Regions from separate parts of the Streptomyces durhamensis genome, predicted to be linked through region 2. Evidence: riboswitches for the same ligand, from Rfam matches in the RefSeq annotation. Region 2 holds a riboswitch; each other region holds the start of a gene.
What was found. A riboswitch is a leader RNA that binds a small molecule or an ion and turns the genes downstream of it on or off. The one in region 2 is predicted to bind cyclic di-AMP.

Region 1: it holds a riboswitch for cyclic di-AMP, as region 2 does, so the genes downstream of both, IO33_RS0122455 (M23 family metallopeptidase) here and IO33_RS0120185 (transglycosylase SLT domain-containing protein) in region 2, are expected to answer to the same signal.
Region 3: it holds a riboswitch for cyclic di-AMP, as region 2 does, so the genes downstream of both, IO33_RS0135895 (transglycosylase family protein) here and IO33_RS0120185 (transglycosylase SLT domain-containing protein) in region 2, are expected to answer to the same signal.

The regions. Positions count from the first base shown of each region.
Region 1 is NZ_JNXR01000015.1:129,935-137,504, forward strand. It holds gene IO33_RS0122435 (MBL fold metallo-hydrolase) at 1-70, opposite strand, end outside; gene IO33_RS0122440 (Glu/Leu/Phe/Val dehydrogenase dimerization domain-containing protein) at 541-1,725, shown strand; gene IO33_RS0122445 (TetR/AcrR family transcriptional regulator) at 1,905-2,519, shown strand; gene IO33_RS0122450 (SGNH/GDSL hydrolase family protein) at 2,758-3,543, opposite strand; gene IO33_RS0122455 (M23 family metallopeptidase) at 3,762-4,625, opposite strand; cyclic di-AMP (ydaO/yuaA leader) riboswitch at 4,628-4,791, opposite strand; gene IO33_RS0122460 (alpha-galactosidase) at 5,093-7,165, opposite strand; gene IO33_RS0122465 (tyrosine-protein phosphatase) at 7,339-7,570, shown strand, end outside.
Region 2 is NZ_JNXR01000013.1:134,436-142,005, reverse strand. It holds gene IO33_RS0120205 (ABC transporter permease) at 1-326, opposite strand, end outside; gene IO33_RS0120200 (ABC transporter ATP-binding protein) at 313-1,320, opposite strand; gene IO33_RS0120195 (LolA family protein) at 1,402-2,601, opposite strand; gene IO33_RS0120190 (polyprenyl synthetase family protein) at 3,080-4,090, opposite strand; cyclic di-AMP (ydaO/yuaA leader) riboswitch at 4,714-4,893, shown strand; gene IO33_RS0120185 (transglycosylase SLT domain-containing protein) at 4,897-5,376, shown strand; gene IO33_RS0120180 (HAD family hydrolase) at 5,503-6,315, opposite strand; gene IO33_RS0120175 (FAD-dependent oxidoreductase) at 6,764-7,570, opposite strand, start outside.
Region 3 is NZ_JNXR01000034.1:3,776-11,345, reverse strand. It holds gene eno (phosphopyruvate hydratase) at 76-1,383, opposite strand; gene IO33_RS0135895 (transglycosylase family protein) at 1,696-2,400, opposite strand; cyclic di-AMP (ydaO/yuaA leader) riboswitch at 2,405-2,578, opposite strand; gene IO33_RS0135890 (LysM peptidoglycan-binding domain-containing protein) at 2,755-3,909, opposite strand; gene IO33_RS0135885 (cytochrome P450 family protein) at 4,060-5,370, opposite strand; gene IO33_RS0135880 (nucleoside triphosphate pyrophosphohydrolase) at 5,367-6,428, opposite strand; gene IO33_RS0135875 (SurA N-terminal domain-containing protein) at 6,544-7,194, opposite strand; gene IO33_RS0135870 (serine/threonine-protein kinase) at 7,362-7,570, opposite strand, start outside.

The DNA of each region.
Region 1 (7,570 bases), on a different contig from region 2:
CCGGATCCGCGCCGAAGGCCGCCGGCCGCAGCGCGCGGAGCCCGGAGCTCGAGGAACGCAATCCGGTCACGGTACCTCCCGGTGGAGTGGGTGAGGCTCCCCATTATGGTCGGACCTCCCGACAGCCCCGGACGTCCGGGGTGCCCCTGTGGCCCCAGCCCGGTCCACTGAACCGTCGTTCAGCACGTTGACAGGCGCGGAGCCCCGCCGGATACTGACTCGCTGTTCAGTAAAGGGATCGTGCCGCGCTCTGCCCGGATCCCTTCGCCGACTCCCGTCCGAGGCCGCCCCGGAGGCACCATGGCCACCCTCCCCACCGAGCCGGTCCCGCTCCGCCCCGCCCAGTGCGACGGCGCCGGTCCCGGGCGGGGAGACGTCCCGGACGCGGTGGGGCTCCCTCCGGCCGGCCCGCCCGCCCCGGCCGGCGGCCACGGCGGTCACGGCCCGCGCGCGTGCGGTCCCGTCAGGCCCCCGCGCCCCCTCACCGAGGGCCTCGGCCGGCCCGATGCCACCCTGATCACCGTCCCCGAGGAGACCCCCATGACCGCCCCGGCTCCCCTGATGTCGCTCGTCTGGACCGATCACGTCACCGGCCGTCGGGGATTCCTCGTCGTGGACCGGCTGGTGCGCGGCGTGGCCAGCGGCGGGCTGCGGATGCGGCCCGGCTGCACCCTGGAGGAGGTGGCGGGGCTCGCCCGCGGCATGACGGTGAAGGAGGCCCTGCACTACGACCCCGAGGCCCGCTACGTCCCCCTGGGCGGCGCCAAGGGCGGCATCGACTGCGACCCCCGGGACCCGGAGGCGTACGGGCTCCTCGTGCGCTATCTGCGGGCCGTGCGGCCGTACGTCGAGAACCTCTGGACCACCGGTGAGGACCTCGGCCTCACCCGGGACCTGGTCGACCGCGCGGCCGCCGAGGCGGGCCTGGTCTCCTCCGTCCAGGCGGTGTACCCGCTGCTCGACGACGAGGCGACGGCCCGCAAGCGGCTCGCGGACGCCTTCGCGGTCGTGGTGGACGGCATCGGCCTGGACGAGCTGGCCGGCGGCTGCGGGGTCGCCGAGTCGGTGCTCACGGCGCTGGACCGGGCGGCGGTGCCGTACACGGGCACCCGGGTGGCCGTGCAGGGGCTCGGGACGATGGGCGGGGCCACCGCCCGCTTCCTGGCCCGGGCGGGGCTGACGGTGGTCGCGATCGCCGACATCAAGGGCACGATCGCCAATCCGGCGGGGCTCGACGTCGAGACCCTGCTGGCCGCGCGGGACGCCTACGGCACCGTCGACCGCCGTGTCCTGCGCCCCGGTGACCGCGAACTGCCCGGTGACGCCTGGCTGTCCGCCGACGCGGAGGTGCTCGTCCCGGCCGCGGTGTCGTACGCGATCGGCACCGGCGACCAGGAGCGGATCCGCGCCCGCTGGATCGCCGAGGCCGCCAACATGCCCGTCGTGCCCGAGGCGGAGCGGCTGCTGGTGGCGCGCGGGGTGACCGTGCTGCCGGACGTGGTGGTCAACTCCGCCACGAACGCCTGGTGGTGGTGGACCCTGTTCGGCGACATCGGCGCCGACGCCGGCGAGGCGTTCGCGCACATCCGGCGTTCCCTGCGCACCCTGGTCGGCCTGGTGCTCGACCGGGCGGACGCCGACGGTACGACCCCGCGCACGGCCGCCCACGCCCTGGCGGCCGACCGGTTGCCGGTGATCGCGGACCGCTTCGGGTGGTACCGCTGACCGGCGCCGGCGACACGGGCCGACGGTGGGGACGGGCCGGCGGGGACCACGGACCGGCGGGGAGGACCCACCCGTCACTGACTGAATGCTCAGTCAGTAGCGAGGCGCCGTGATGCTGGCGGAGCGGCGGTGCCGACTGGCCGTCGGCGCATGTCCGGGCGGCTGTGTAGGGTGACCGCGTGGCGAGAGTGCGGTTGAGCGTGGCCGAGCGGCGGGAGGAGCTGCTGCGGGCCGCCATCGGGCAGATCGAGGCGCGGGGCGTGGCGGCGGTGAGGATCGCCGACGTGGCGGCGGCGCTCGGGGTGAGCAACGCGCTGGTGCTGTACCACTTCTCGACGAAGGAGAAGCTGGTCGCCGAGGCGTTCACCTACGCGGCCGAGGACGATCTCACGCATCTGCGCAAGCTGCTGGGACGGCGGACGTCGGCGCTGCGCCGGCTGCGGTCCGCGGTGCGCTGGTACGCGCCGACCGGGCAGGCCAAGGGCTGGCGGCTGTGGATCGAGGGCTGGGCCGTGGCCCTGCGCGAGCCCGCCCTGCGGGAGGTCACGCGGGACCTGGACAGGCAGTGGAAGGCGGCGATCACCGAGGTCATCGCCGAGGGCGTGGCGGCCGGTGAGTTCGTCTGCGCCGACCCGGCCGGTACCGCGCTGCGCCTGACCGCGCTGCTGGACGGGCTGGCGGTGCAGCTGACGTCGTACCCGGGAGCGGTGCCGCGGACACGCGCGCAGGAATGGGTCGACGACGCCCTGGCCCGGGAACTGGGCCTGGACCGGAAGGCGTTGACCGAGCGCTAGCGTCCGCCGTACGCCTCAGGCTGGTTGCACGGCACTGGGCGGGGGGAGCCGCCACGGCTGTCCAGGCCCGGTCGGGGCGGGTCGCTCATCGATCCTGCGGGGTGCCCCACTCGCACCCCAGCATCCTCGGCGCCCCGGCATCCCCGGCGCCCCGGCATCCCCGGCGAACAGCGTCCGGCCGGACACCCTCATGCCCCGCACCGCGGGGTGTCCGCGGTGCGGGGCATGAGGGCGGCCGTCAGGCCACCGAGGTGATGCGCAGCTTGATGTCGTCCGGGGACAGGGTGCCCTTCGCGGTGACATGGTCGCCGGAGGACTCGCCGCGCAGGCGGCGGCCGATCCACGGGACCAGGAACTCGCGGGCCCACTGGACGTCGTCGCGGCGGATCTCCAGCGTGCCCCGGGGCGGCTGCGGCGGCCACGGCTGCTCCGGGTCGGCCGGGATGTCGAGGCCGAGGGCCTGGCCGGCGCGCAGCGCCACGCGCGTGTGCCCCTCGGGCGAGAGGTGGAGCCGGTCGCTGTCCCACGCCCTGCGGTCCTGAACCGACTTCAGGGACCACAGGTCGAGCACCGGGCAGCCGTACCGGTCGGCGATGGCGCGGACGTGCCCGTTGTAGGTGGCGATCTTGCCGCGCAGATGCTTGAGCACGGGGACGCCACGGGTGTCGAAGCCGGTCGTGACCAGCACCGTCCCGGCGGCCTCGGCCAGTCGGGCGACGGCGCGCTCGAAGCGCTCGGCCACCTCGTCCGGGTCGGTGCCGGGGCGGATGATGTCGTTGCCGCCCGCACAGAAGGAGACCAGGTCCGGGGCGAGTTCGACGGCCTGCGGGAGCTGGTCCTGCACGATCTGGTCGAGCAGTTTCCCGCGCACCGCGAGATTGGTGTACTTGAAGTCGCCCTCGGGCCGCCGGTCGGCGAGCAGGACCGCGAACCGGTCGGCCCAGCCCACGAACGCCCCGTCGGGCCCGGGGTCGCCGACGCCCTCGGTGAAGCTGTCCCCCACCGCCACGTACGACCCGATCACTGATTTGTTGTCATTCTTCGAATCGTCTGCCACATCGGACCATGATTCACCTTGCGATGTGACTTACGCGACCGTAGGCAGGGATTGACGAACGGTGAGATAAGACACCCTTAAATGATTTGCCAATCCGGAATAAGGCGAACACACCGAAGGCCGGACCCGGGGATCGTGGGTCCGGCCTTCGGCGGCGTGTCAGGCAGGTGGTTCGGGCGGGGGCGTCAGACGACGGCGACGCCGTGCTCGCGGAGGTAGCCGACCGGGTCGATGTCGGAGCCGTAGTCCGGGGTGGTCCGGATCTCGAAGTGCAGGTGCGGGCCGGTGACGTTGCCGGTGGCGCCCGACAGGCCGACCTGCTGCCCCTCGGTCACGGTCTGCCCGGCCCAGACGGAGAGCCGGGAGAGGTGCCCGTACTGCGCGTAGTGGCCGTCGTGCAGCTTGATGACGACCTGGTTGCCGTACGCGCCGCCCCAGCCGGCGGAGACGACCGTGCCCGCGGCGACGGCCTTGACCGGGGTGCCGGTCGGGACCACGAAGTCGACGCCCGTGTGGTGGCCGCTGGACCACATGCCGCCGGCCACGTGGTAGCCGGTGCCGATGGTGGCGCCGGTGACCGGGAGGGTGAAACCGGTGGAGGCGGCCGTCCCGGCGGCGCCGGAGGTCCCGGTCCCCGGGGCCGCCTGGGACGCGGAGGAGTGCGAGGCACGCGCGTCGTGCGAAGAGTGCGCGAGCTTCAGGCCCGGGTGGATCAGCGACGGGTCGTCGCCGACGGCCTGCCGGTTGTCGGCGTAGAGGCGGTGCCAGCCGCCGGCCACATGGTGCTCGTAGGCGATCTCGAAGAGGCAGTCGCCGGGCTTCACCGTGTACGCGCCCGGGCGGGAGTCCGGCTGTGCGGCGGCCTTCTGCACCGGGGTCTGGGGGGACTGCGCGGCCGGTGCGGAGACGGACTGCGTGGTGCCGGCGGCATGCGCCCCGGTGGTGCCGATGAGCGGGAGGGCCAGGGCGGCGCCACCGGTTCCGGCGACGGCGATCGAGCGGGAAAAACGCGGGGTCTTGGGGCGTCGGTGCTTGCCCTTACCAGGCATGGCGCATTCCTCTCCGACGCCTGCGAGGTGAGCTGTCGGGTTCGGACTGGAGTCGCCCGGCCGTGCGCGCACGGCTTCACCCCGAGCCTGTCGCGGAGACCGGACAGGCAGTCGTACCTGGTGGGTCCCCCGCTCCTGCCGAACGCGGGTCAAGTGTGTGGGACTCCGGGCGGCGGCAGGATTCGGCGTTCCGTCCGGATCGGTGGCGAACGTAAGGGAGCAAGACGCGCGGAAACAAGCAGCCGGTTCCCGCCGTTCGCCTTTCCGGAGATCGCATGCGGGAATTCTCGGTCACCCTCCGTATATTCCCGCCTCCCGCGTTCTTTCAATTTCCCTTTTCATCGTGGAGATTACGTGAACATGACGCGCGACACAGGGTCACGAATATGACGCTCCTCACGCGGACCGGGCCAGGTGCCCTTATTCCGCGACGAGTTGGAATCAAGGCAGCAATTCAGACAGAGAGGTCAGATGCGGCGTAGACGGAGAACCGTTGCATCGAGGTCACCTGTGAGCGCGGTGCGCAGCCCGTGATGGAGAAGCACGGCACCTCGACACACTTCGCCCGTTTCGCGGCATTCGTACGACGCCGTCGGGTCGAGGCCGCGCAGACGCAGCGCCGGCACGGGCTCGCCGTGGCTCTGCGCCTGGAGCCAGGCGAGGACCACCGTCTCCCCGCCCAGGACGTACTGCACGGCGCTCAGACCGCCGGCCGGCGGCCGCAGCCGGTACAGCTCGCCCCGCTGGACGACCGGGCGGATCTCCTTGTAGAGACCGACCCACCGCCGGGCCTCGGCCAGCTCCTGATCGGTCCACCCGGTGAGGTCACCGCCGACCCCGAGGACGCCCGCCATGGCGCTGACGAAGCGGAACCGCAGGGAGCTGACCCGCCCGTTGAGCTGGGTGTTCGGGCTGTCGGTGACCCAGGCGGCCATGACTGTGGCGGGGTGGACCTGGCTGAAGCCGTGCTGGATGGCGAGGCGGTCCAGCGGGTCGGTGTTGTCGGAGGTCCACACCTGGTCGGTGCGACTCATGACCCCGAGGTCGATCCGCCCGCCCCCGCCCGAGCAGGATTCGAAGGCGACGCCGGGATGAGCCGCGCGCAGTCGGTCCAGCAGGGCGTACAGGGCCCGGACGTGGTCCACCCACAGGCGCTGGGGGTACGGCTCGCCGGGCCAGCCCGCGTCGGTGAAGCAGCGGTTGAAGTCCCACTTCACATAGTCGACCGGCACACCGGAGAGCAGGGTGTCCAGCCGCTCCCACAGGTAGTCCTGGACGTCCTCGCGGGCGAGGTTGAGGACCAGCTGGTTGCGCAGCTCTGTCCGCTTCCGTCCCGGTTGGTACTGCACCCAGTCGGGGTGCGCGCGGTACAGGTCGCTGTCCGGGTTGACCATCTCGGGCTCGACCCAGATGCCGAAACGCATGCCGAGGCCGTGCACCTGGTCGGCGAGGGGCTTCAGGCCGTGCGGGAAGCGGTCGGGGTTGGGGGTCCAGTCGCCGAGGCCCGCGCGGTCGCTGGTCCGGGCGCCGAACCAGCCGTCGTCCACGACGAACAGCTCCACGCCGATCTCGGCGGCCCGGCGGGCGAGCGCGAGCTGCTGCTCCTCGGAGATGTCGAAGTTCGTCGCCTCCCAGGAGTTGAAGAGGACCGGCCGGTCACGCCCGGCGTCCGGGATGACGTGCTCGCGCTGGTAGGCGTGCCAGGCGCGGCTCGCGCCGCCGAAGCCGCCGTCGCTCCACAGGCCCGCGAAGACCGGGGTGGTGTACGACTCCCCCGGCTCCAGGAGCAGCAGCCCCGAGTCGTCGTAGCCGGCGCCGCCGGTGATCTGCACGCGCGCGTCCGGGAGTTGGGCGACGGCGATGCGCCAGGAGCCGGACCAGCCGAGCGCGCAGCCGTAGACCTCGCCGTGCTCCTCGGTGGCGTCGGTGTCCAGTGCCACCCAGGGCAGGTGCTGGTGGCCGGTGTGGCCGCGGCGGCTGCCGACGACCTTCTCGCCGTAGGTGAGCGGGGCGGTGGTGAGGCGGGACTCGGCGGCCCAGCGGCCGTGCAGCTGGGACACCCGCCAGCCCTCGCGGTCGGGCAGGGTCCAGGTGGCGGCGTCGGCCCGCAGCAGCTCCACGCGCGCGTGCCCGCCGTTCTCCACGGTCACCCAGCGCTCCACGACGTCGCCGCGCATCCGGTAGTGCAGGATGACGGCGAGGCCGTCGTCGTCGAAGCGCAGCCGCAGCTCGTCGCCCTGCGTGTCGTACGCCCGGAAGGTCCACTCCGTGCCGCGGCGCCGGGCGGTGCGCACGGACAGGGCCGGGCGGACGAAGCGGGGGCCGCCCTCGACGGGGTACTCCTCGCGGCCGTCGAGCGGGGACTCGAAGGGCCGGTAGCCGGGCAACGGGTCCTCGGCCAGGGCTAGTGCGTCCGCGAGGGCGATGCGGGGCCCCCAGTGCAGGTGGAGCAGCTCGTCCGCGTCGGTCAGATGCAGGGCGTAGCCGCTGGTGGGCCCCGAGAGGAGCCAGGTACGACCGTCTTCGGCGATGTCCACCACGTAAGACCTCACAGGTGCCAACAGATCCGCTCAAGTGCCAACATCATCGGCCGGGTGGGCGCCCGTGACAATGCCTGTGGACAACTCCTTGCCCGAGGAAACCGATGTCGTATGGTCGACGGAGCGCCCGCCGACGAGCCGCGACGGCGGGGTCCGACCGCGAGGAGCCCCCCGTGACGCAGCAGGTCCCGTCGACCGAGCCGGAGCTGGCCGGAGTGCGCAATTTCCGTGACGTGGGCGGGCTGCCGACCGTGGACGGGCGCAGGGTCCGGCACGGGGTGCTGTTCCGCAGCGGACACCTCGCGCACGCGACGGAGGACGACGCGTCCTTCCTCACCTCCCTGGGCCTGCACACGATCTTCGACTTCCGCAACGCGGCCGACCAGAAGCTGGAGGGCCCGGACG
Region 2 (7,570 bases):
ATCGCGTCGCCCGCGACGACCCCGACGGCCATCGGCAGGAAGAACGGCAGCGTCGCCGCCAGCGCCGTGAACACCAGGAACAGGCCGTTGTTGGTGATCTGAGTGATGAACGCGGGGCCCTGCCCGCTGTGGTCCGCCGCCCCGCCGCGCGTCTGGATCTTGACCGCGATCCCGACCAGGACCGGCACCGCGGCCAGCACGCCGAGCAGGGCGAGCGTGCGCCAGCGCCGGAGGGTCGTGTTCAGTTCGCTGCGCAGCAGCCCGAACGTCCACAGCGGGCTCGGCCGCCGCGGCGCGGTCGCCGGGACCGTCTCAGCCCGCGACATCGAAACCCTCCCCCGTCAGTGCCACGAACGCGTCCTCCAGCGAGGCCCGTACGAGCGTGAAACCCCGCACGCGCACCCCCGCCTCGACCAAGGCGGCGTTCACCTCGGCGAGGTCCCGTGCGGGCGGTTCGCCGCTGATCCGGTCGCCGTCGGCGGTGACGTCCCCGACGCCCTGCTCCTTCAGCACCCGGGCCGCCTCGGCCGGATCGGGGGTGGTCACCACCAGCCGGCCGCGCGCCCCGGCGGCCAGGTCGGCCACCGCCCCCTGGGTGACGAGCCGGCCGCGCGCCATGACCGCCGCGTGGGTGCAGACCTGCTCGATCTCGTCGAGGAGGTGGGAGGAGAGGAAGACGGTCGTGCCGTCGGCGGCCAGCTCCCGGATCAGGGTGCGGATCTCGCGCATGCCCTGCGGGTCGAGGCCGTTGGTCGGCTCGTCCAGGACGAGCAGCCGACGCGGCTGGAGCAGCGCCGCGGCCAGGCCGAGCCGTTGCTTCATGCCGAGCGAGTACGCCTTGGCCTTCTTGCCGGCGGCCGCCGTGAGGCCCACCCGGTCGAGGGCGGCCGCGACCCGGACGCGCCGGGTGCGGGGGTCGGCGGTCGGGTCCGCGGCGTCGTAGCGCAGCAGGTTGTCCCGGCCGGAGAGGAAGCCGTACAGGGCCGGGCCCTCGATGAGCGCGCCGACCTGCGGGAGAACGGCACGGGCCGCCCGGGGCATCGGGCGGCCCAGCACGCCGGCCGTGCCCGCCGTCGGCTCGATCAGACCCATCAGCATGCGGATGGTGGTGGTCTTGCCCGAGCCGTTCGGACCGAGGAAGCCGAAGACGCTGCCCGCCGGGACGGTCAGGTCGAGGCCGTCGACGGCGAGCTGTCCGCCGCGGTAGCGCTTGGTGAGTCCGCGGGTGACGATGACGCTCGTCTCCGCCTGGTCCGGGGCACACCGCTCCGCGTTCCCGGTGTCCCCCGCCTCCCGCCCCGCGGCGGACGGTTCGTCCATCGGCTCCCCCTCGACTCGTCCTGCCCCCTGAAGGCCCCGAAGGATCAACGCACGGTCATGGCTGGTAGTGCCCGAGCGGGGTTACTTTCCCGTGTCCGCCGCCTTCACCAGGGCGTCCTTGGTCACCGCGCCGGCGTAGGCCTTGCCGTTGTCCGCGATCAGGACGTTGACCAGGCGAGTGGAGAAGACCGTGCCCTTGCCGAACTTGCCGGAGACCTTCTCGCCGAGCGAGCCGAGGAAGCCACCCATGTCACCGCCCTTGGATCCGGACGGCAGGCCGCCCTTGGCGCCGGTGTCGAAGACCGCGACGGACGTCCAGCCCTTGCCGAGGACGTCGGCGCCGTTGAGGCCCTTGCCGAACTCGCCCGGCTTCGGCGCGTGTTGCCGTGCCGCGGGGCCCTGCTTCTTCTCCTCCGTCACCTTCGCGCCCTTGGGCGGGGTGAAGGTGAAGGCAGAGGCGGCCGGCGGTGCGAAGGAGACCTGGGTGAAGCCCACGTTCAGGACCGCCGCGCCGCCGCTCCTCGGGGTCAGCGTGAACTTCAGCGGCATGCCCGTCTTCGCGTCGACGGCGATGCTGATCGCGCCGACCGTGGTGCCGGACTGCCTGGGCTTGATGAGCAGCTTGTAGGCGTCACGGCCGGCGACCTGCTCGGTGCCGTCGACGGTGACGGACGTGGTGTCGTCCACCGACTTCAGCGCCTCGTCGGCGAAGTCCTTGGGCGTGGCCGGGGGCTCGGCCCTGTGGTCCTTGCCGGCGTCGGCCGAGGTGCTGTGGTAGACCTCGTTGCTCTTGCTGTCGTAGCCCCACACGTCCTTGCCGTTGTGGATGAGGCTGTACTCGGAGCCGCTTTCCAGCAGCGACAGCTTCTGCTTCTCGGGGCCGTCGGTCGCGACGCGCAGGGTGTGCGCGCCGGAGACCAGCGAGGTGAGCTGGGACTGCGGGTCGGCGGAGGAGCCGTCGCCGGAGCCCTTGGCCGCCCCCGATGCCAGGTTGCCCCCCAGGCCGCCGAGGTCGGGCAGTCCGAGGTCGGTGCTGATCCGCACGGTGCCGGACAGCTGCTGCACGTCCGACTTGGCGATCTTCTCGATGAGCTGCTGTGCGGTGATCCTGGGCAGGTCGGGGTCCCCGGAGGCGGCGAGCGCCGGGACCAGCCCGATCGTGGCCGCCGCCACCCCCACCACCGCGACCGGGACCGCGTAGCGGGCGGCCTTGCGGCGTCCGGCGTGCGGGGTTTCCTCTCGCGCGCCGTCCACTGCGTCGTCGGTTTCGTACGGTGCCATGTGTGCCTTACCTCCGTCGTCGGCGGCGGCTGTCCTCACGTTGGTCCACCAGAGCCGCCATTCTCACCCGAATCGGTGAGGAGTGGTGATGTCCGTGGTGTCCATCTCACCAAATCGGCCATGAGGAAGCGTCAGACCTCGGAGCCAAGTCCGTGTACGCCTGCGGTATGACACGCAGGGGCAGCGACTCCCCCGACCCGTAGGGGTCTCACCGGAACGGAGGGGTCCGTATGGGGGCACGCGCATCGCGACAAGCCGCGCACAGGGGCCGTGCATCGCGGCGGGCCGTCCATGGGAGCACACGCGGCGGGCCGCTCATGGCCGCACGCGCATCGCGGCAGGCCGTGCCGGGCCATTCCACCGGGCCGTAGGGGGTCGTGCGGGGCCACGGAGTCGTGCGGGGCCGTGTGCAGGGCCGCGCCGGACCGTACGGCCGGTTGCTGCCGCGAGGCTCGACCGGCCGAGGCCCCGCCGGGGGTCAGCCGGCCCGGTGCACCACCGCGTCGCACAGCTCCATCAGCGCCGCCTTGGCGTCGCACTCCCGCAGCGGGGCCAGCGCGGCGCGGGCCTCCTCCGCGTACCGGACGGTGTCCCGGCGGGCCTGCTCCAGCGCGGGGTGGGCGCGCAGCGCGGCGAGTGCCTCGGCGTGCCGGGCGTCGTCGCTGAGGTCGGAGTCCAGCAGCCGGCACAGCGCGATGTCCTCGGGCAGCCCCAGCCGGGCCGCCCGCTCGCGCAGCCGCAGCACGGGCAGCGTCGGAATGCCCTCGCGCAGGTCGGTTCCCGGGGTCTTGCCGGACTCGTGCGAGTCGGAGGCGATGTCCAGGACGTCGTCGGCGAGCTGGAAGGCGACGCCGAGCCGCTCGCCGTACTGGGTGAGCACGTCGACGACCGTCTCGTCGGCGCCGGACATCATCGCGCCGAACCGGCACGAGACCGCCACCAGCGAGCCCGTCTTGCCGCCGAGGACGTCCAGGTAGTGCTCGACCGGGTCGCGGCCGTCCGAGGGACCGGCGGTCTCCAGGATCTGGCCCGTGACCAGCCGCTCGAACGCGAGGGCCTGCACCCGGACGGCCTCGGGGCCGAGGTCGGCGAGGATCTGGGAGGCCCGGGCGAAGAGGAAGTCGCCGGTGAGGACCGCGACCGAGTTGCCCCAGCGCGTGTTGGCGCTCTCCACGCCGCGCCGTACGGCCGCCTCGTCCATCACGTCGTCGTGGTACAGCGTGGCCAGGTGCGTCAGCTCGACGACCACGGCCGACGGCACGATGCCCGGCGCGTAGGGGTCACCGAACTGGGCCGCGAGCATCACGAGCAGCGGCCGGAACCGCTTCCCGCCGGCTCGCACGAGGTGCTGCGCGGCCTCCGTGATGAACGGGACCTCACTCTTGGTGGCCTCGAGCAAGCCTTCCTCGACAGCCGCCAATCCGGCCTGGACATCGGCTTCCAGAGCCTGGTCCCGCACGCTCAGCCCGAACGGCCCGACGACGGTCACGAGGGGTCTCCTGTCTGCTGGTGTCTGCTGGCGATTACACGGTTTGTCGATAGGTCGCTGCCATCACTCAAGTCAGCGTATCCGGTCCTCTTTCGATCACCGATAGCGCCCACCGGTCCAGCCCGGGCGGTATCGGATCATGACCGGTATGTTTTTGATCAAGGACTAAGAACGGACATTTATCGACTTAACAGGAATACATCCAATTTGTCTCGAACCGGGGAGCGAGCGGAGTAACGCCTGGCCGCCCCCTCCGGCACCCCTTTCGCCACCTCCCTGCGCGCTCCCCGCGCGCGGCCGCTCCACCACGAGAACGACCGGCACCGTTTCACGGGTTCCATCGCCGAGCCGATCCACCCGAATCCCCCATGTCCGATTTAAAACAGTTTGCCATTTCGTGAGTTGGGTCACGGTCGCCGGATGGCATCCCGCCCCCATCGCATCCCGCTCCTCCCCTTGCCCCGCTGGCGAGTTGAGGGTTGGCAACCGCAAAGGATCAAGTGCCTCATAGGGCATAGATCAAGGTCAAATAGGACGTTGTGTGAATCCGGTACTTGTTCCCGACATGTGCTCTCGCATACGTTCCGGGCCGTCGGGCGGACGCCTAATCCTGCCGCCGCCCACGTAACCCATCGACGAACTCATTCGTACGGCAGGAGCGGGGGAACCAGGTAAGTCGCCGGACCGGACGACACACGTCGCACCGGAACGGCTAGGGGTAAAGCCGTGCCTTCCCGGGCACGGCCGGGCACCTCCCCGCCCGCACCCGACAGCTCACCTCGCAGGCGACGGAGAGGAACTTCCCCATGCCTGCTGCCGCTCAGCACCGCCGCACCCGTCTCGTCCGCGCCCTCGCCGCCGTCGGCACCGGTGCCGCCGTCCTCGCCCTGCCGCTCATCGGGGCGACCAGCGCCTCCGCCGCGAGCCCGGCCGCCACCACGGCCTCCACCACCCCCGCCGGCTACCCGAACACCCTCGACGGCTGGATCCGCGAGTCCCTCGCGATCATGGGCCAGAAGGGCATCCCGGGCACCTACAACGGCATCTACCGCAACATCATCCGGGAGTCCTCGGGCAACCCGAACGCCATCAACCTCTGGGACTCCAACGCCGCCAAGGGCATCCCGTCCAAGGGCCTGCTCCAGGTCATCGACCCGACGTTCAACGCGTACCACGTGGCCGGAACCTCCTTCAACATCTACGACCCGGTCGCGAACATCACCGCCGCCTGCAACTACGCGGCCGCGCGCTACGGGTCGATCGACAACGTCTTCAGCGCGTACTGACAGCCCCGCGGACCGGCAGGACACCGGCCGCCCGGCACGTTCCCGCACCTGACGGACGGGGGCGTGCCGGGCGGCCGCCGTGTCTCCACGAGGCCCGTGCCGGACGACCGCGTACTGATGTGCCGGTCAGTCGGTCGGAAACAGTCTTTCGAGGACGGCGGCGATCCCGTCGTCCTCGTTCGACAGGGTGATCTCGTCCGCCACCGACTTGAGTTCGGGGTGTGCGTTGGCCATGGCGACCCCGTGCCCGGCCCACTCGAACATCGGGATGTCGTTGGGCATGTCGCCGAACGCCAGGGCCTTCGGTGCGGCGATCCCGAGTCGTTCGGCGGCCAGTGCCAGACCGGTCGCCTTGGTCACCCCGGACGGCTGCAGCTCCACGGTCCCCGGCCCCGACATGGTGACCGTCGCCAGCGAACCCACCACCGCGCGCGCGACGGCCGCCAACTCGTCGTCGGACAGCTCGGCATGGCGCAGCAGCACCTTGCTGATGGGCTCGCACCACAGGTCGTCGCGCCGGCCGACCCGCACGGCGGGCAGGGTCGGGTGCGGCATCAGATAGCCCGGCTCGATGAGCGTGAGCCCGTCGACGCCGTCCTGGTCGACGGCCGCGTAGACCTGTCCCACCTCGGCCTCGATCTTGCCGAGCGCGGTCTCGGCCAGCTCCCGGTCCAGCCGGACCGACCACAGCAGACGGCCGGACCCGGCGTCGTAGACCTGCGCGCCCTGCCCGCACACCGCGAGCCCCGTGCAGCCGAGGTGCTCGAGCAGCGGCCGTACCCGCGGGGCCGGGCGGCCCGTCACCACCAAGTGCCGCGCACCGGCCCGCGCCGCCCGCGCGAGCGCGGCGAGCGACCGGTCGGAGACGGTGTCGTCGCCGCGCAACAGCGTTCCGTCCAGGTCGGTGGCGATCAGTGCGTACGCGGGGGAAGCTGCCATGATCAGAGAATACGGATACCGCGCCCCGCCGACTCATCTTGTCGTCCTGCGCACTTACGTACTGGTCGGCCCCAACTGGTGGCACCCGGCTCCCTGATGGCGGTGTCGATGCGAGGAGACGCGCCGGTGAGGCGCGGACCAGCGCGGACGGCTGCGTCTCGTCGTAGTGGCCGGCCAGCCCTCCGGTCCCTCGGCCGCAGTGCACCCGGCGTCACCGCGGAGGGGCGCCTCGCCCCGGGCGGCGACGGCGGGTGATCGCTCCTCGCTCGTGCCCGCCTCGGGTGGATCCGCCCGCATGGGCGTGCACGCACACGCCGCGTCCGTCACTCCGGCCGGCCGGCAGCCCGGTGATCCCCCCCTGCGGCGCGGTGGGCTCCCCTGGCCTGCACCGCGCCGACAGAAGCCGCCCGGGGGACGCGGCGGCCCGGGCCGGATCGGTCCGTGAGCCTCAGCCGTGGGCCGCCGCCAGGTGTTTCGCCAGGCGCGGGGAGGCGAACCCCGTACCGCACACGAAGCGCATCACCGGGCCGTACGACGACGCCGCCGGCAGGCCGGTGAAGTACAGGCCGGGGACGGAGGAGACGCAGCCGGGGCCGAGCCGGGGCGTGCCGCGGCTCACCGCGAGCCCGGTGCGCAGTTCGTGGCCGAGGAAGTCCATCGCCGCGATGTCGACGCGGTAGCCGGTGGCGGCGATGACGTGGTCGGCGGTGAGCCGCTCGGTGTGCCCGCCATGGGTGCGGACGGTGAGGACGGGGCTGCCGTCCGGCGCCTCGGCGGCCACGACCCGTTCGACGTCCTCCACCTGTACGGCGCTCTGGAAGCGCTCGCGCAGCCACCACGCGCCGAGCGGTCCGAGGATCCGGCGGACCAGGAAGTGGCGGGTGGCCTCGGGCAGGTAGCGGTAGGGGTGCGGGTAGTAGCTCAGCGCCCACAGCGACCAGGCCCGGCCGAACGGGGACTCGGGGCGCAGCTTCGGCTGGTCCCAGGGCGGCGCGCCGAAGGCGACCCGGCCGCGGCCGCGCGCGACGACACGCACGCGTGCCCCCGCCTCGGCGGCGAGCGCCGCCGTCTCCAGCGCGGACTGTCCCGCGCCGATCACGATCAGCTCCTTGCCCTCGAAGCGGCCCAGGTCGTGGTGCTGGGAGCTGTGCGAGAGCGGGCCCGTGGGCGCCGGTCCGTCGGCCGCCGCTCCCGCCAGCTCGGCCGGGAGGTGCGCCAGGCCCGACAGGCCGGTGGCGACGACGACGGCCCGCGC
Region 3 (7,570 bases), on a different contig from region 2:
GTACGTCCCCGGACACGGTACGGGACCGGGTCCGGGGACGTACGTATGACTGGCTAAGACTTAGCCCGGTGGAGGTCAGCCCTTGGAGACCTCGATGTGGCCGCGGAAGCGCGGGAAGGCGCTGCGGCCGGCGTACACCGCGGCGTCGTCGAGGATCTCCTCGATGCGCAGCAGCTGGTTGTACTTGGCGACGCGCTCGGAGCGGGCCGGGGCGCCGGTCTTGATCTGGCCGCAGTTGGTGGCGACGGCCAGGTCGGCGATGGTGACGTCCTCGGTCTCGCCGGAGCGGTGGGACATCATGCACTTGAAGCCGTTGCGCTGGGCCAGCTCGACGGCGTCCAGGGTCTCGGTCAGCGAGCCGATCTGGTTGACCTTGACCAGCAGGGCGTTGGCGGTGCCCTCCTCGATGCCGCGGGCGAGGCGCTCGGGGTTGGTGACGAACAGGTCGTCGCCGACCAGCTGCACCTTGTCGCCGAGGCGGTCGGTGATGACCTTCCAGCCGGCCCAGTCGTCCTCGAACAGCGGGTCCTCGATGGAGACGAGCGGGTAGGCCGCCACGAGCTCCTCGTAGTACTCCGTCATCTCGGCGGCGGAGCGCTCCTTGCCCTCGAAGAGGTACTTGCCGTCCTTGTAGAACTCGGAGGCGGCGACGTCGAGCGCGAGGGCGATCTGCTGGCCGGGGACGTAGCCGGCCTCCTTGACGGCCTCCAGGATGAGGTCGAGGGCCTCACGGTTGGAGCCGAGGTTCGGGGCGAAGCCGCCCTCGTCGCCGAGGCCGGTGGACAGGCCCTTGCTCTTCAGGACCTTCTTCAGGGTGTGGTAGACCTCGGTGCCCCAGCGCAGGGCCTCGGAGAAGGACTCCGCGCCGATCGGGGCGATCATGAACTCCTGGATGTCCACGTTGGAGTCCGCGTGCGAGCCGCCGTTGAGGATGTTCATCATCGGCACCGGCAGCAGGTGCGCGTTCGGGCCGCCCAGGTAGCGGAAGAGGGGGAGGTCGGACGCCTCGGAGGCGGCGTGGGCGACGGCGAGGGAGACACCGAGGATGGCGTTGGCGCCGAGGGAGCCCTTGTTGTCGGTGGCGTCCAGGTCGAACATGGCCTGGTCGATCAGGCGCTGCTCGGTGGCGTCGTAGCCGACCAGCTCCGGGCCGATCTGCTCGATGACGGCCAGGACGGCCTTCTCGACGCCCTTGCCCTGGTAGCGGTTGGGGTCACCGTCGCGCAGCTCGATGGCCTCGAAGGCGCCGGTCGAGGCGCCGGACGGGACGGCGGCACGACCCGTGCTGCCGTCGTCGAGGCCGACCTCGACCTCGACCGTGGGGTTGCCTCGGGAGTCCAGGATTTCCCGGGCTACGACGACGTCGATGGACGGCACGAGCATCTCCTTCTTGGATGTGACGCTGGAAGTGCGGGGCTTGCCGCCTTGCGGCTGCGCCTTGCGACTAGAGCCTAACCGTCTCCAGGGGATCGGCCACCGACCGACCGCCCCGTGGACGGGGTGGGACACGCAGACGGTACCCATTGTTCATGAGCGGAACAAAGGGTGGGTGCACGGGGCACACACAAAAGACCCCGCCCCGGCGCGTACGGGGGAACACGCGCCGGGGCGGGGAGCCCGTGGGGACGGGGGCGGCCCCGGGGGGAACGGGGTGAGGCCCGCGGGGACCGAGGTGGGGCCCGAGGGCCGCCGCGCCTACTTCAGGTGCAGCTGCTGGCCCGGGTAGATGAGGTTGGCGTCCGAGACGATGTCCTTGTTCAGCTGGAAGAGCTTCTGCCAGCCGCCCTGGACGTGGTGCTTGTCGGCGATGGAGCTGAGGGTGTCGCCCGTGACCACCTTGTACTCGCCGTCGCCCTTCTTGACCTTCTTGCCGGTCGGGGTGGTGACGGTCTTGCTCGCGGAGGGGGCCGTGCGCTCGGCGGAGCGGGAGGCGGCCTGCTGGTCCGTGGAGCGGGTGGTGCTGCTCGGCGCGGTGGTCTTCGACGAGGTGGTCTTCGAGGGGGTGCTGGGCGCGGAGCCGTTGTACGGGGTGCTCGACAGGCCCGTGCCGCAGACCGGCCAGGCGCCCTTGCCCTGCGCGGCGAGGACCTTCTCCGCGACGGCTATCTGCTGCGCCTTGGTGGCCTGGTTGGCCTGCGCGGCGTAGGCGGTGCCGCCGTACGCGGCCCAGGTGGAGGCGGAGAACTGCAGGCCGCCGTAGAAGCCGTTGCCGGTGTTGATGGACCAGTTGCCACCGGACTCGCACTGGGCGACGGCGTCCCACTGGGAGGCGGTGGCGGCGGAGGCGTTGCCGGCCGCCATCAGCGGGGCGGCGACGGCGGCGCCGGTGACGCCGGCGAGCGCGAGGGCGCGGGTGGCCTTGGACGGACGACGGTGCTTGCCCTTGCCGGTAAACAGCATGGATCGATCCCCTCACCGACGCCTGCGAGGTGAGCTGTCGGGTTCGGGCCGGTTGAGTTGCCCGGCCGCACGCTCGCTCTCGCGAGGCGCGGCTCCACCCCTAGCCGGTACCGGCGTGAACCGCCGGGCCCGGCACTTACCTTGGGTCCCCCGCTCCTGCCTACGGCGCTTGACGCGACGACTGTTCCCGGGCAACCGCTGGCAGGATTCGGCGTTGCGAGTGCCGGGGCTCGTGGTGACGAGCGGCCTTGACCGTAGACAGGTGATCGAGGGAATTTCAAAGACGATCAGGGCTTCTGAGACTCATCCCACACTTTCACCGAAACGGACATCAGCGGCGAAACAGGGCGTCAACTACCGCTGCTTTCCGCCCGTTTCGGCACCGACTTCCAGGGTCTGACCGGCGGTGATGTGATTCGGGTCGGTACCGATGACGGTCTTGTTCCCGTCGTAGAGCGCATGCCATCCGCCGTCGACGCGCAGAGAGTCGGCGATGGAGGCGAGGGTGTCCCCTTCACGCACGGTGTAGGTGCCCGCCGCGGGGCCGGCATGACGGCCGGAAGAGGGGGCGTTCTGACCGTTTGTCACGCTTTCGTCCGCACTCCCACCGCGGTGGCGTCCACCGCTGCTGAGCGTGCCGGTGTCGACCAGGCTCCAAGAACCGGCGGACTGCTGGTAATTGTCCGATTCGTCGGTGCCAGGGGTCGGCGCGGGAGAGCTGTCACTTCCCTGCGAGTCGTCCTTACCGGACGAGCCAGACGATCCGGACTTGTCACCCTTGTCGGACTTGGGCGTGCTGCTTCCGGTGGAGCCCCCCGTCTGGTCCGGGGTCTTGGTGGCGTGGCGGCCGTGACCCGGAGTGGGTGTGGCGCCCTTGCCGGAGGGGGAACCGGAGGCATCCGAACCCGGTGCGTCCGGGGCCGGGGAACCGGAATCCGAGGAGTCCGAACCCGAGGAGCCGGAACCGGAGTCGGACCCCGCGTGCGAGCCGGAGCCGGAGTCCGAACCGGAGTCGGAGGCGGACGAATCCGGCAGACCGGACGAGTCGGAGCTGTCGGCCGAGCCGGACGCGTCCCCCGATCCGCTGCCGTCCGCGGAGCCGCCGACGCCGGTGTCCACGTCCACCGAAGCGGAGTTGGAGGTCAGCCCGGCGGTCAGCGCGCACATGGCCCACGGCTTGGTGCCCTGGTCGGCCAGGATCTTCTCGGCGACGGCGATCTGCTGCGAGCGGCTGGCCTGGTCGGCGCTGTCGGCGTACTGCGTGCCGCCGTACCTGCCCCAGTCGTCCTGCGAGATCTGCAGGCCTCCGAAGTAGCCGTTCCCGGTGTCCGCGCTCCAGGAGCCGCCGCTCTCGCACTCGGCGACCTTGTCCCACGTGGTGCCGTCGGCGGCGTTGGCGCTCGCGGCGCCGAGCAGCGGGATGGCGATGGCGGAGCCGGTCACTCCGGCCGCGACGAGGAGAGCCGGAGCCTGACGGGGGCGACGGTGACGACCGTTCCCGGAGAGCATGCGGAAGCCTTTCGTGCGACAGCAGGGCCGGCGCGGCGCGCTGAAGCCCGGCGCCACACTGATGGGTGAACGTATCGGCAGACGATCACTTGTCACAAGTTAATGCCGCGCAGATCACGTGAAGATCACAAAGTTGAACGCCCTTCATGTTCACCGTTCCACGGCTTCGCCGGCCTCCGGGGTGAACTCCACGGGCAGTGTGCGCAGGCCCCGCATGATGAGCCCGCCGCGCCAGCGCAGGTCGGCCGGATCGGCCGCGAGCCGCAGGTCGGGCAGCCTGGTGAGGAGCGTGGCGAGCGCGGCCTGACCCTCCAGCCGGGCGAGCGGGGCGCCGAGGCAGTAGTGGATGCCGTGGCCGTAGCCGAGGTGCTGGTTGTCGCGGCGGGCGAGGTCCAGCACGTCCGGGTCGGCGAACCGCTCCGGGTCCCGGTCGGCCGCCGCGAGCACCACGAGCACCGGGTCCCCGGGCGCGATGTCCTGTCCGCCGAGGGTGAGCGGCTCGGTGGCGAACCGCCAGGTGGCCAGCTCCACCGGGCCGTCGTAGCGCAGCAGTTCCTCCACCCCGGTCTCCAGCAGCTCCCTCTCCCCCTCGGCCAGGGCGTCCTGGAGCCGCGCCCGCTGCTCGGGGTGGGTCAGCAGCGCGTAGGTGCCGTTGCCGATGAGGTTGACGGTCGTCTCGAAGCCGGCGAACAGCAGGATGAACGCCATCGCCGCGGCCTCGTTCTCGGTGAGGTGCTCACCGTGGTCGGAGGCGCGGATGAGGCCGGAGATGAGGTCCTCGCCGGGCGCGGGCTCGGCGGGCAGTGCCTCGCGCTTCTTGTGGATCAGCTCGGCGAGGTAGCCGCGCATCTTCTTGACGGACCGGGCGACCCCGCCGCGCGGCCCGCCGCCGTGCCGGATCATCATGCCCGCCCAGTCCCGGAAGTCGTCCTGGTCCTCGCGCGGGACGCCGAGCAGGTCGCAGATGGCGTAGATGGGCAGCGGGAACGCGAACTCGTGGATGAGGTCGGCGGAGCCCTTCGCGGCGAACCGGTCGATGAGGTGGTCGGTCAGCTCCTGCACCCGGGGCGCGAACTCGGCGACCCGGCGGGGCGTGAACGCCTTGCTGACCAGCCGGCGCAGCCGGGTGTGGTCCGGCGGGTCGATGTTCAGCAGATGGGTCATCAGCTCGGCCTTGCGCTCGCCGGGGATGCCGGTCTTGCCCTTGGCGTGCGCGGGCTCGTCGTGATGCGCCGGGTTCTTGCTCAGCCGCTGGTCGGCCAGGGCCTGTCTGGCATCGGCGTACCGGGTGACCAGCCAGGCCTCCACCCCGCTGGGCAGCCGCGTCCGGTGCACCGGCGCGTGCTCGCGCAGCCAGGCGTAGGCCGGGTAGGGGTCGGTGGCGAACTCCCAGGTGAACAGGGCGGGAGCGGAGTCCGGGGCGGGGTCGGGGGCCGCCTGGGGGTGGTGCTGGTCGGTCACTCCCCGACCGTATCCGGCCTCGGGTGGGCCTCCGCGTCCCGGTGGTCGCCGCGCCCCGCGCGTATCTCCTCGGGGCCGACGCCCTCCGCCGCCCGGATCGCGTCGCGGTAGGCCCGGGCCGCCGCCCGCAGGGCCGCCTCCGGGTCCACACCGTCCGTTTCGGCACGGGCCGCCAGGGCGAGCAGCTCGTAGCCGACCCCCTCCCCCTGGGGCAGGGGGACGTCCAGGTCCGCCGTGCGGGCGCGGGAGACGAGCTTGGCGGCGAGGGCCAGTCCGGGCTGGCCGAGCGGGACGCCCTCGGTGACGGAGGTGCGCCGCTTCTCCTCGGCCTTGGTGCGCAGCCAGTGCTGCTTGACGTCCTCCGGCGTCTCGGCCTTCTCGTCGCCGAAGACATGCGGGTGGCGGTGGACGAGCTTGGCGACGATGCCGCCGGCGACGTCGTCGACGGAGAACGGCGCGTCCGGGTGCTCCTCGGCGATCCGGGAGTGGAAGACGACCTGCAGCAGGACGTCGCCCAGTTCCTCGCGCAGCTCCTCCCGGTCACCGGCCTCGATCGCCTCGACCAGCTCGTACGCCTCCTCGATGCCGTACTTGGCGAGGCCCTGGTGGGTCTGCCGGGAGGACCAGGGGCATTCGGCGCGGATGCGGTCCATCACCTGCACCAGGTCCAGCAGGCGGGCGCCGGGCAGGTCGTAGGAGGCCGGCAGCAGCTCCAGATCCGGCATGGACACGCGGCCGGAGCCCGCCAGCCGGGCCAGGCCGTCGGTGAGCGCGGGCTCTCCCTCACCGGTGGCCACGACCACCACCGTCCGCCCGCCGGCGCAGGCGTCGACCAGCTCCTGCGCTGTGGGGGAGGTCTCCTCCACCACGGTCCCGGCCTCGCGCAGATACGGCAGCTGCGGATGCGCTCCGTCCGCGCACAGCACGGCGTCTGCGGAGCGCAGCGCCTGCCAGGCGGGCCAGGACAGCAGGCCGGGGGCGACGCGGTGGCTGGTGGTGAGCAGGACGATGCGACCGGGGTCGGTCGTGGCGGCGGGGTCGGAGCTGGATGCGTTCACGGTCCGAACGTAACCCACGGCGGGAGGGAGCGGATTCGGTTGTCCACAGGGCTGGGACGATCGTGTGATCGTATGACCGACGCGTGCTCGATCGGCGGCGCCCGGCCCGGCCGGGCTAGGCCGTCACCGGCTGTCCGCCGTCCGCCGCGGTGACCTCCCGCACCCAGGGCGTCCTGGCGTCCACGCGGCTGCTCTTCTGCACGTCCCAGGAGCCGTAGCGCGGATTGAGGTCGATGCGGAGCTCCTGGGAGGCCTTGGCCAGGGCCTTCCAGAAGTCGGGCCGGCTGGTGTCGGTGCCGAGCTTCTTGGCCAGCTTCTGCGCCTCCAGCTGCAGGCGCAGGTTCTCGTCGAGGTGCGCGGGGGCGATGCCGTACTTCTGCAGCCAGGCGGCCTGCAGCCCCTTGGCACCGCCGGCCTGCTGCTCCAGGCCGCCGCGCATCCGCTGGACCTCCTTGCGGGTCACCGTGATGCCCTCGTCCTGCGCGGCGCGGTGCAGCACCCGGTCGAGCACCATGTTGTGCAGGGTGTCCCGGGTGAGGCTGCTGGTGGAGGCGAGGACCTGCTGGTACTGGGTCTCGTCCGGCACCGCGGCCCGCTGGGCCCTGCGGACCTCGTCGACCCGGCCCTCCAGCTGGGCGACGGTGATCCGCTGCCCGCCGACGACGGCCGCGGCGCCCGGATGCGCGTCGTCTCCGCAGGCGGTCAACAAGGGTGCCGCGGCGGCGATCGCGGCGGTGAGGACGAGCGCGGTGCGGCGGCGGTGCAAGGGAACCTCCAAGGGGAGATTGTGCGACGGTGCACAAAGTCTTGCGGTGATCGATGGTAGGCAGTGGGCGGGCCCGGGCCAACCCATTCGACCAACGATTCGCACGCGCTTCGGGCACCGTCGCGCCACCGGGTCGGCTCAGCCGGCCGCACCGCGGCCGCGGTGCGCTAACCGCGCACCTGTCCCAGCCACTGCAGGGTGCGCCGGATCTCCATGGCCATCGGGTGACCGGGGCCGTGCAGCCGCTCCACGTCCATCAGCAGCCGGGCGAGGGTGTCGTGGGCGGACGGCCGGTCGCCGAGGGCGAGCAGCAGATGGCCGATGCGCCGGCGCACCTCGTGGGCGACGTGCGGGTCGCCGGAGACGTACTGGTTCT